DNA from 2 places in the Janthinobacterium foliorum genome. Region 2 is predicted to be linked to the other one. Evidence: predicted binding sites of a transcription regulator. Region 2 holds the regulator's gene; the other holds the start of a gene.
What was found. Region 2 encodes FNR, which switches genes on or off when oxygen is low (the NO sensors DNR and NnrR bind a similar motif). Its sites were predicted from a motif close to TTGATNNNNATCAA; they were not measured.

Region 1: the regulator FNR is predicted to act here: its motif matches at 2,743-2,756, upstream of ACZ92H_RS06815 (OmpW/AlkL family protein).

Annotation. Positions count from the first base shown of each region.
Region 1 is NZ_CDXDQE010000002.1:543,208-548,682, forward strand. Features, by position in the region: gene ACZ92H_RS06800 (methionine ABC transporter ATP-binding protein) at 1-452, shown strand, start outside; gene ACZ92H_RS06805 (methionine ABC transporter permease) at 445-1,119, shown strand; gene ACZ92H_RS06810 (MetQ/NlpA family ABC transporter substrate-binding protein) at 1,144-1,971, shown strand; gene ACZ92H_RS06815 (OmpW/AlkL family protein) at 2,060-2,677, opposite strand; gene ACZ92H_RS06820 (LysR family transcriptional regulator) at 2,856-3,752, opposite strand; gene fur (ferric iron uptake transcriptional regulator) at 4,045-4,485, shown strand; gene ACZ92H_RS06830 (MerR family transcriptional regulator) at 4,561-4,923, shown strand; gene ACZ92H_RS06835 (NAD(P)H-dependent oxidoreductase) at 4,997-5,475, shown strand, end outside.
Region 2 is NZ_CDXDQE010000004.1:62,551-68,025, forward strand. Features, by position in the region: gene ccoO (cytochrome-c oxidase, cbb3-type subunit II) at 1-79, shown strand, start outside; gene ACZ92H_RS10550 (cbb3-type cytochrome oxidase subunit 3) at 81-284, shown strand; gene ccoP (cytochrome-c oxidase, cbb3-type subunit III) at 277-1,197, shown strand; gene ccoG (cytochrome c oxidase accessory protein CcoG) at 1,201-2,583, shown strand; gene ACZ92H_RS10565 (FixH family protein) at 2,728-3,252, shown strand; gene fnr (fumarate/nitrate reduction transcriptional regulator Fnr) at 3,255-4,013, opposite strand; gene ACZ92H_RS10575 (response regulator) at 4,265-5,475, shown strand, end outside.

The DNA of each region.
Region 1 (5,475 bases), on a different contig from region 2:
GCACGGCCAAGGGCGAGCAGATCGCCGCGCGGGTCGAGGAATGCCTGGCGCTGGTGGGCCTGTCCGACAAGCTGCACAGCTATCCGGCGCAGCTGTCGGGCGGCCAGAAACAGCGCGTGGCGATCGCCCGCGCCCTGGCCAGCCACCCGGACGTGCTGCTGTGCGATGAGCCGACGTCCGCGCTGGACGCGGAAACCACGCGCGCCCTGCTCGACACCCTGCGCGACATCAATGCGCGCCTGGGCGTGACCATCGTCATCGTCAGCCATGAGCTGTCGGTGCTGGGCGCCATCTGCAACCGCGTGGCCGTCGTGGAAAACGGCGCCATCGCGGAACAATTCGATTTGAGCGACACGGCCACCCCGCGCAAGACGGCGCTGGGACGCGAGCTGGCTTACTACGGCACCGAGGCGTTTGAAGCCACCGCCTGGAAGGATGCAACACATGTTTGAAGAATCGATCAATAACGTCATCAACCTGCTGCCGGAAATCTGGGTGGCGCTGGGCCAGACCATGACGATGCTGGGCATTGGGCTCACTGCCGCCATCCTGATCGGCGGGCCGCTGGGCATCCTGCTGTTCCTCGTCTCGGAAGGCCAGTCGCTGGAAAACCGCCCGCTGTCGATGATCCTCGGCTGGCTGGTGAACACCGTGCGCAGCTTCCCCTTCATCATCCTGCTGGTGGCCCTGACGCCGTTTACGCGCATCATCGCCGGCACCTCGATCGGCCCGCTGGCCGCTGCCGTGCCTTTGTCATTCGCCGCCATTCCCTACCTGGCGCGCCTGGTGGAACAGAACCTGCGCGAAGTGCCGCGCGGCGTGATCGAGGCGGCGCATGCCATGGGCGCCTCGGAAATGCAGATCATCTTCCGCGTGCTGCTGGTGGAGGCGCGCTCCGGCCTGGTGCTGGCCCTGACCGTGCTGTCGATCAGCTTCCTGTCGTATTCGGCCGTGGCCGGCGTGGTGGGCGGCGGCGGCATCGGCGACCTGGCCATCCGCTACGGCTACTACCGCTTCGAGACGGACATCATGGTCGCCACCGTGGCCATCCTGATCGTGCTGGTGCAAACCATCCAGTTCGCCGGCACGCGCATCGCCAAGCGCCTCGACAAACGTTAATCCATATTCAGAACAAGGAAACACATGAACCATATCCGCCGCAACCTGCTCCTGGCCGCCGCCAGCCTGGCCTTCGCCGCCGCTGCCCACGCCAAGGACCCGAAAGAAATCGTTATCGGCACCAGCTCCGGCCCGTATTCGGACCAGCTGAAGCTGGGCATCAAGCCTATCCTGGAAAAACAGGGCTACAAGGTCAAGATCGTGGAATTCAACGACTACGTGCAGCCGAACTACGCGCTGGCCGAAGGCTCGCTGGACGCCAACGTGTTCCAGCACATCGTGTACCTGACCAAGTTCGCCACCGATAACAAGCTGCCATTGAGCCCCCTGATCACCGTGCCGACCACGCCGATCGCCCTGTACAGCAGCAAGCACAAGTCGCTGGCCGAGGTAAAGAACGGCGCCACCATCACCATGCCGAACGACCCGACCAACCAGGCGCGCGCGCTGGTGGTGCTGGCCAAGATGGGCTGGATCAAGCTCAAACCCAACGTCGACCCGCTGCGCGCGTCCGAACGCGACGTGCTGGAAAACCCGAAGAAGCTGAAACTGGTGCCGCTGGAAGCGGCGCAGCTGCCACGCTCGCTGGCCGACGCCGACTACGCTTTCGTCAACGGTAATTTCGCCCTGGCCGCCGGCATGAAACTGACCACCGCCCTGGCCGTGGAAAAGATCTCGGACAGCTACATCAACCTGGTGGCCATCCGCACGGCCGACAAGGGCAAGCCATGGGTCAAGGACCTGGAAGCGGCCTACCGCTCGCGCGCCTTCCTCGACGCGACCAACAAATACCTGGCCGGCTATGAAAAGACGGACTACCAGCTGGCGCTGGAAAAGACGCTGAAAAAATAAGCGCTGCCTGACATATAAAAAAGGACGGCCGGGTTTGCACCTGGCCGTCCTTTTTTTTTCGCCCGCGCTATGCGGGCATCTTCACCACTTAGAAACGGTAGCCCACGCCCACGCCGATCAGCAGCGGATCAACCTTGACTTCGCTGGCCTTGGCGCCGCTGATGAAGACGTCGCTGCGGATCTGCACTTTCTTGATGTCGAAGTTCAGCGACCAGTTCTTGTCGAGCTTGTAGTCGACGCCCGCTTGCAGGGCGAAGCCCCAGCTGTCGTGTTCCAGGCGGCCGGCGCCGTTCAGCAATTTGACGTCGGAAATATTCGTGTAGTTCACGCCGGCACCCACGTAAGGGCTGAACTGTTTTTCCGGCATGAAGTGATATTGCAGCGACAGGGTCGGCGGCAAGTGCTTGAAGGTACCGATATTGTTACCATCGAGCTTGACGTCATGCTTTTGCGGATATGTCAGGATCAGCTCGGCAGCGATATTGGGCGTAAAGAAATACGAGATATCGATTTCAGGAATCGTCTTGCTGCTGACATGCAAACGGTCGGATGCGCCGACGCCGCCGATCGGAGCAGACTTGTCGGCCGGGTCGATGTGCACGGCACGGGCACGGACCAGCCATGGGCCTTCCTGTGCCATGGCGTTACCGGCGAATGCGCCGATGGCGGCCAAGACGATTGCTGCTGCAGTTGCGGACTTTTTCATTCTGGTTCCCTCTTTTTGTCGTTAAGTAACGCTGCGAAGTCTAAGAGTGCAGCGCAACAAAAACTTTGATCCACATCAAATAGGGCCAGATGGCATGAAAGCAGGGATTTTTTCCTTTGCCCAAGTCAAGAAATGCCGCACTGCAAAACTACGCATTGCAGAACTACGCATTGCAGGCCTAACTTAGTGAGGCGAACAAGCCGGCGACCCAGTCGGCAAATACGCGCACGCGCGGCGACAGTTGCCGGTGATGGGGGTACAGCACCGACACGGGCAACGGATCGGGGCGCAGGGGCGCCAGCACTTCGACCAGTTCGCCCGTCGCCAGCGCCTGCTCCAGGTGATAGCGGGGCGCCTGGATCAAACCCATGCCGGCGCGGCAGCAGGCGTGGTACGCATCGGCATTGTTGACGGAAACCGTGCCCGGCAAGGACACGCTGTGGCGCTGGCCGTCCAGCTTGAAATCGAAGGGCCAGACCTTGCCCGTCTGGGCGGAAAAGAAATTCACGGCGCGGTGGCCATCCAGTTCGGCCAGGGTGCGCGGCGTGCCATGCGCGGCCAGGTAGGCGGGACTGGCGCACGTCAGCTGCTCCAGCCGCGCCACGCGGCGCGCCACCATGGACGAATCGCCCAGTTCGCCCACGCGCAGCACGCAGTCGACGCCTTCGCGCACCAGGTCGACGAGGCGGTCGCCCATGCCGATTTCCAGCTCGATCAGCGGATGGCGGGCGCAGAACTGGCCCAGCACGGGCATGACGAAATGCATGGCCAGGGTCGCGTGCAGGTCGACGCGCAGCTTGCCGGCCGGCTGCTGCGCGGCCGATGTAAACACGGATTCCGTTTCTTCCAGGTCGGCCAGCAGGCGCACGCAGCGCTGGTAGTACGCCTCGCCGTCGAGCGTGGGCGTGACTTGCCGCGTGGTCCGCTGCAGCAGGCGCACGCGCAGGCGCGCCTCGAGCTGCTTGATCGCATGCGTGACGGTCGCCTTCGGATAACCGAGGTCATGCGCCGCCTGGGTAAAACTGCGCAACTCGACGATGCGGGTAAAGATGCGCATCGCATCAAACCGGTCCATGCAGCCTCCATTGTTAATACATGCTGCACAGTGTAGCGATCCTGGGCCGGATTTTCCATGCTGTTGCATGATCGGTGAGCAAGTTGCGGGCGACGCAATCATGCACTGCGCCGATATCGCTGCCTGACGGCTTGGTCGCGCGGCATAACATTTCCACTTCGCACAATACAAATGAGAATAGTAATGATTATCATTTGCGATATAATGCAGGATCACATAGCGCATACCTAGGCGCACGGACAGGCATGCGCCCAGGCGTACGCTCGGGCGCTCACAAAAAGGAAGGGGAGACATGGATATATTGAGGGAACTGCGTGAATCGGGATTGAAGGTGACCATCCCCCGCTTGCGGATTCTGCAGCTGTTTCAAGAAGGCACGATCAAGCACCTGAGCGCGGACGATGTGTACAAACTCTTGCTCGCCGAAAAGATCGACGTGGGCCTGGCCACCATTTACCGCGTGCTGATGCAGTTCGCCGAAGCGGGCATTCTGTTTCGCCGGCATTTCGAATCGGGCCACGCCGTCTTCGAGCTGAACGAAGGCCAGCACCACGACCACCTGGTCTGCACGGGCTGCGGCAAGGTCGATGAATTCGTCGATGAAGGCATCGAACTGCGCCAGAACGAAATCGCCGCCGAACGCGGCTTCGTGCTGCACGAGCACGCATTATCGCTGTACGGCACCTGCGCCGACTGCACGGCGAAAAAAGTGCCGCCGCGCAAGGCCTCCTGAGCCGGCACGCAGCGTAGCGCCGGGCGGCCCGCCTGCGCTACACTGCGTGCGCCGCCGCTCGATAAAAGGAAAGCCATGTACATCGGAGAAATCGCCCGCCTGGCGGGCACCTCGCCCAAGGCCTTGCGCCACTATGAAACGCTGGGCCTGCTGGGCGACGTGCGCCGTTCCGGCGCCTACCGCGTCTACACGCAGCAAGACCTGGCGCAGGTAAAACTGATCCGCCAGGCGCAGACGCTGGGTTTTCGGCTGGCCGAACTGCTGCCCATCCTGGCCGGCGACGATACGGACTGGGCCGCCCTGTCGCAGCACATCGCCGCCAAGCGCGCGCAAGTGCAGGACGACATCGCCCGCCTGCGCCAGCTCGACGCGGAATTGGGCGGGATCGACGCGGAAATCCACGACTGCCTGGCGCGCCAGCGCCTGCAAGCGGCGTGACACGGCGCGCTTGACTCTGCCCCCAGGGGCAGGCTTTAGCATGCAGGCTCTTCTTTAGCGGAAAGCCTGCACCATGACCAAGACACCTTCCAAGCGCATATTGATACTCCTCGGCCACCCGTCCGGCGACAGCTTCTGCAGTGCGCTGGCCGACGCCTATGCCGAAGCGGCCCGCGCCCAGGGCCACGCCGTGCGCGAACTGCGCCTGGGCCAGCTGGACTTCGACCCCGTCCTGCATGAAGGCTACCGCCAGGTGCAGCCGCTGGAAGCGGACTTGCTGGCGGCACAGGAAGCCATCCGCTGGGCCGAACACCTGGTCTTCGCCTACCCCATCTGGTGGGGCGGCGCGCCGGCCCTGCTGAAGGGTTTTGTCGACCGCGTCTTCCTGCCCGGCTATGCCTTCAAGTACCGTCCCGGCAAGGCCTTTCCGGCCCAGTTGCTGAAGGGACGCACGGCCCAGCTGCTGGTGACGATGGACACGCCGCCGTGGTATTTCCGCTGGGTTTACCGCATGCCCGGCATCCACCAGCTGCGCAAGACGACCCTGGAATT
Region 2 (5,475 bases):
GCTGCAGGACAAGACGGAAGAAGACGCCCTGGTCGCCTATCTGCAAGGCCTCGGTACATTAATCAAAACAAGGAATTAGCATGGCAATCGACAACCTGTTTGACAGCGCCAGCAGCGTCATGACGGTGGTTTCCTTTACGACGTTCGTGGGCATCCTGTGGTGGACGTTCAGCCGCAGCAATAGCGACTTCGACGCGGCGGCCCGCCTGCCGTTCGCCGACGACGCGCTCGACTATCCGGCCGAGGCCGAGATGAACCTGGCGAAGGAGCACAACCATGGCTGACTTTACCAATGGCTTCTGGAATATCTACATCATCGTGCTGTCCCTGCTGGGCATCATCGGCTGCGGCGTGCTGCTGTACTCGCAATCGAAAGTGAAAGTGCCGGCCGGCGCCCCCGCCGACGGCACCACGGGCCACGTCTGGGACGAGGACTTGAAGGAACTCAATACGCCGATGCCGCGCTGGTGGATGTGGCTGTTCTACATCACCATCGTCTTCGCGCTGGCCTATCTGTTCCTGTATCCGGGCCTGGGCAACTATGCCGGCAGCCTGGGCTGGAAATCGACGGGCCAGTACGAGGAAGAGCTGAAGAAGGCGGAAGCCGACTACGGCCCCCTGTTCAACAAGTACCTGGGCCAGGACCTGAAAACGGTGGCCGCCGATCCGCAGGCGCAAGCCATCGGCCAGCGTCTGTTCCTGACTTACTGCGCGCAGTGCCACGGTTCGGATGCGCGCGGCAACAAGGGCTTCCCCAACCTGACGGACAAGGACTGGCTGTATGGCGGCGAACCCGACATCATCAAGACCACCATCATGCACGGCCGTAACGGCCAGATGCCGCCGATGGGCGCCGCGCTCGGTTCGGAAAAGGATGTCGAGAACGTGGCCCATTATGTGCTGAGCCTGTCCGGTTCCACCTCGGACCCCGTCAAGTCGGTGCTGGGCAAGGCCAAGTTCGGCGCCTGCATGGCCTGCCACGGCGCCGATGGCAAGGGTAACCAGATGCTCGGTGCGCCGAACCTGACGGACAAGACCTGGCTGTATGGCGGCAGCGCCGATACCATCATGGAAACCATCCGCAAGGGACGCAGCAACACCATGCCGGCCTTCAGCGACTTCCTCGGCGAATCGAAGGTCCACGTGCTGTCGGCGTATGTCTGGAGCCTGTCGAATCCGCAGGCGCCCGCGAAGTAAACAATGGAACCTCAAGTCATCAAGATGTATGCGGCCCGCGAGCAAATCTACCCTCGCGAGGCCAAAGGACGCTACGCTACCTGGCGATGGGTATGCGTCTGGCTTACCCAGCTTGCGTTCTACGGCTTGCCGTGGCTGACATGGAATGGCAGGCAAGCCCTGCTGTTCGATCTGACCACGCGCAAGTTCTACATTTTCGGCGTCGTGCTGTGGCCCCAGGATTTCATCTACCTGGCGGCCCTGCTGATCATCTGTGCGTATTTATTGTTCCTCGTCACGGCCATTGCCGGGCGGGTGTGGTGCGGTTTTTCCTGTCCGCAAACGGTGTACACGGAAATCTTCCTGTGGGTCGAACGCAAGATCGAGGGCACGCGCAGCGCGCGCATGGCCCTCGACAAGCAGGGCCCGTCCCTGCGCAAGGCCTTCAAGAAGACGGCAAAGCACGTGGTGTGGGGCGCCATCGCCCTGTGGACAGGCTTTACCTTCGTCGGCTACTTCACGCCGATCAAGGAACTGGCGCATTCGGTGACCACCCTGAACTTCGGTCCCTGGGAATGGTTCTGGGTCCTGTTCTACAGCCTGGCAACCTATGGCAACGCGGGCTGGCTGCGCGAGCAGGTGTGCAAATACATGTGCCCCTACGCGCGTTTCCAGAGCGCCATGTTCGACCAGGACACCCTGATCATCACCTACGATGCCAAGCGAGGCGAGCCGCGCGGCGCGCTGAGCAAGAAGGCCGGCAACAACGACAAGCTGGGCGACTGCATCGACTGTACCTTGTGCGTGCAGGTGTGTCCGACCGGCATCGATATCCGCAATGGCCTGCAGTATGAATGCATCGGCTGCGCCGCCTGCGTGGATGCCTGCAACAGCGTGATGGACAAGGTCGACCGGCCACGCGGACTGGTACGCTACAGTACCGACCATGCGATGGAGAACAACTTCAATTCGCAGCAGATCCGCCGGCGCGCCATGCGGCCGCGCGTGCTGATCTACACGTCCATCCTGGCCCTGATCATCATCGCCGTGTGTACCTCGCTGGCCCTGCGCACGCCATTGAAAATGGACGTGATCCGCGACCGCGGCTCGATGGGACGCGAAGTGGAAGATGGCATGATCGAGAACGTTTACCGTCTGCAGATCATGAACACCTCGGAGCAAAGCCAGCATTTTAAAATCAGCGTCTCCGGCTTGCCGGGCCTGACCTTGCTGACGCGCGACGAAGTGACCCTGCAGCCGACGGAAACCCTGGGCTGGCCCATCCGCCTGCGCGTGCCGCACGGCGTGGGCGAGAAGGGCTCGAACAAGATCGCCATCGAGCTGCAATCGCTGGACGACCCGTCGCTGCATGTGCGGGAAAACGCGGTCTTCATCGTGCCGCGGTAACGGTGATGCGGGGGCCGGACCCTGCGGGTCCGGCCCCCGCATTTCGCCGTTGGGGTACCAGCTATTTATTTCAACCCAGAAGCAAATACTGGGGCCAGACGGGGACGCCGAGTCCCGCAGGGTCTGACCCCAAGGAGATCTAAAATGTCCAAGACCGCAAAACTGCAAGCCTCCGCCGATCCCTGGTACAAGCACCGCTGGCCGTGGCTGCTGATGGTGGGCCCGGGCCTGTCCGTCGTTGTCGGCAGCACCATGGGCTATATCGCGTTTACGCAGCCCGATGCGCTGGTGGTGGGCGACTATTACAAGCAGGGCAAGGCCATCAACCAGGACTTGCGGCGCGATACGGCCGCCAGCAACCTGGCCATGTCGACCAGCCTGGCATATGACGTGGCGGCGGCGCGCCTGACGGGTTCCGTGCACAGCTTCGGCAAGGCTTACCAGGCGCCGCTGCAACTGCACCTGGCGCATGCCACCCAGCCGGAAAAAGACATCAAGCTGCTGGTGCAGCCCGATGCGGCCGGCAACTTCTCCGTGGCCCTGCCCATGCTGGAGCGCAGCCGCTGGCAAGTACTGGTGGAAAACAATACGCGCGAGTGGCGCCTGTCCGGCATCTGGACCTGGCCGGCACAGCGCGCCATCGCGCTGCATGCGGATGAAGAGTTATAAAACTATTTGCAGGTGTCCGTGCCGGCCGTAATCGCCTTCAGCTTGGCTGGCTGCAAGATCTCGATCTCGCGGTTCGACACGCGCAACCAGCCTTCCTTCTTGAACTTCGACAATAGCCGGCTGACGCTCTCGATGGTCAGGCCCAGGTAATTGCCGATTTCCTCGCGCGACATGCGCAGCTGGAAGTTGCTGCCCGAATAGCCGCGTGCCTCGTAGCGCGAGGCCAGGTTGACGATGAAGGCGGCAAAACGCTGCGTCGCCTGCATATTACCCAGCAACAGCATGACACTTTGCTCGCGCGTGATTTCCTGGCTCATCATGCGGTGGAAATGGCGCAGCAGGGTGGGCATATTGCCCAGCAATTGTTCCAGGCTAGAAAACGGGATTTCACATACTTCGCTGTCTTCCAGCGCCACGGCGTTGCAGTGGTGGCGGTCGGCGCTGATGGCGTCCATGCCCAGCAATTCGCCCGCCATCTGGAAACCCGTCACCTGCTCTTCGCCGCCCGGATTGATCTGGTAAGTCTTGAAGTGGCCTAGGCGGATGGCATACAGGTTCTGGAACGAGTCGCCGATGCGGAACAGCGAGGCGCCGCGCGCTACCTTGCGGCGGCGGCCGATAATCTGGTCCAGCCTGTCCATGTCGCCCACGTCAAGCCCCATCGGCAGGCACAATTGATGCATGCTGCACGTCGAGCAGCGCGCACGCAACGCTTCCACGTTCACGGCAGGCAAGGCTGGAGAGAGTAGCGCTTCTGTCATGTCAGACCCTTTTAGAAAAATGCAACAACAAGTTTACTGCATAGTGCGCTCACATGTGCCAATTTCCCCGCATTTCCCCTTTATTTCGCTCAATAAACGACTTCCCGCATTTAATTTTATGGCAACATCCATACAAGTTCATGCCCGGGCGCGCATTTCCACGGCCCGTGCTTGCCAAGTTGACGTATTGATAGGAAAATTCCTGACAGCATTATCTGCCGCCTGTGCCTCCGGGTACTGAAAAGGAAATCATGAAGCCTCTCGGCATTAAAGCAAAAGTCGCGCTGGCCACCAGCCTGACCTCGATCGCCATGATCGCCGTGGTGACCATGGTGCAGGTCAAGCACATGCGCGACGACTTCACCCAGGTTTTGCTGAGCCAGCAAACGGCGCTGATCGAACGCACCGCGGACGAGCTCGACGACAAGCTGGCCATGCTGCTCGACATCATCACCCAGACGGCGCGCCACCAGCCGCCCTCCCTGATGGCCGACCCCGGCCAATTGCGCGAGTACTACACGCAGCGCGCCATGCTGGCCCTGTTCGACGACGTGCTGGTGCTCGACACGCAAGGCAAGGTGGTGGCCAACGTGCCCGAGGTGCAGGGACGCAACGGCGTCGACGTGGCCGACCGCGCCTACTTCCAGACGGTGATGCGCACCAAAAAGGCCATGATCACGGAACCGATGCTGGGCAAGACCAGCCATCTGCCCATCGTGCAGATGGTCGCGCCCGTGCTGGACAACAACGGCGAGGTGGCCGGCATCGTCATCGGCGTGCTGCGCCTGTACAAGGACAATATGCTGGGCCACTTGCGCACGGCCAAGGTGGGCAAGAGCGGCTATTACTTCATCCTCACGCGCGAAGCCGTGCCGCGCTATGTGCTGCACCCCGATGCCAGCCGCTTGCTGCACCCGCGCGCGCCGAACGCCAACCTGGTCACCACCCAGCTGCTGAAGGAAGACGGCGAGGGCAGCATGGTCAGCACCAACAGCCGCGGCGTCACGGCCGTCAACAGCTTCAAGCGCTTGAACTCCGTGAACTGGCTGCTGGCCGCCTCGCTGCCCGTGGCGGACGCGTTCGAGCCCTTCAATGGCGTGCTGTCGCGCCTGGTGCTGTGGAGCATCTGCGCCTCGCTGCTGGCCGCTGCCGTGCTGGGCTGGGTCACCGTGCGCCTGCTGTCGCCGCTGGTGCGCCTGCGCGACACCCTGCTGTCGCTGCGCAAGTCGGGCAGCCGCTTTACCCCCGTGCCGGTGCAGCAGCGCGACGAGATCGGCGAGCTGACGGAAGCGTTCAATGGCCTGATGAGCGAGCGCGACCGCTTGCAGCAGGAAGTCGAGGCGCGCGCCAGCGAACTGGAAGAGGAGCGCGACCGCGCCGAGGCGGCGAATCGGGCGAAGAGCGATTTCGTCGCCAACATGAGCCATGAAATCCGCACGCCCCTGAACGCCGTGCTGGGCAT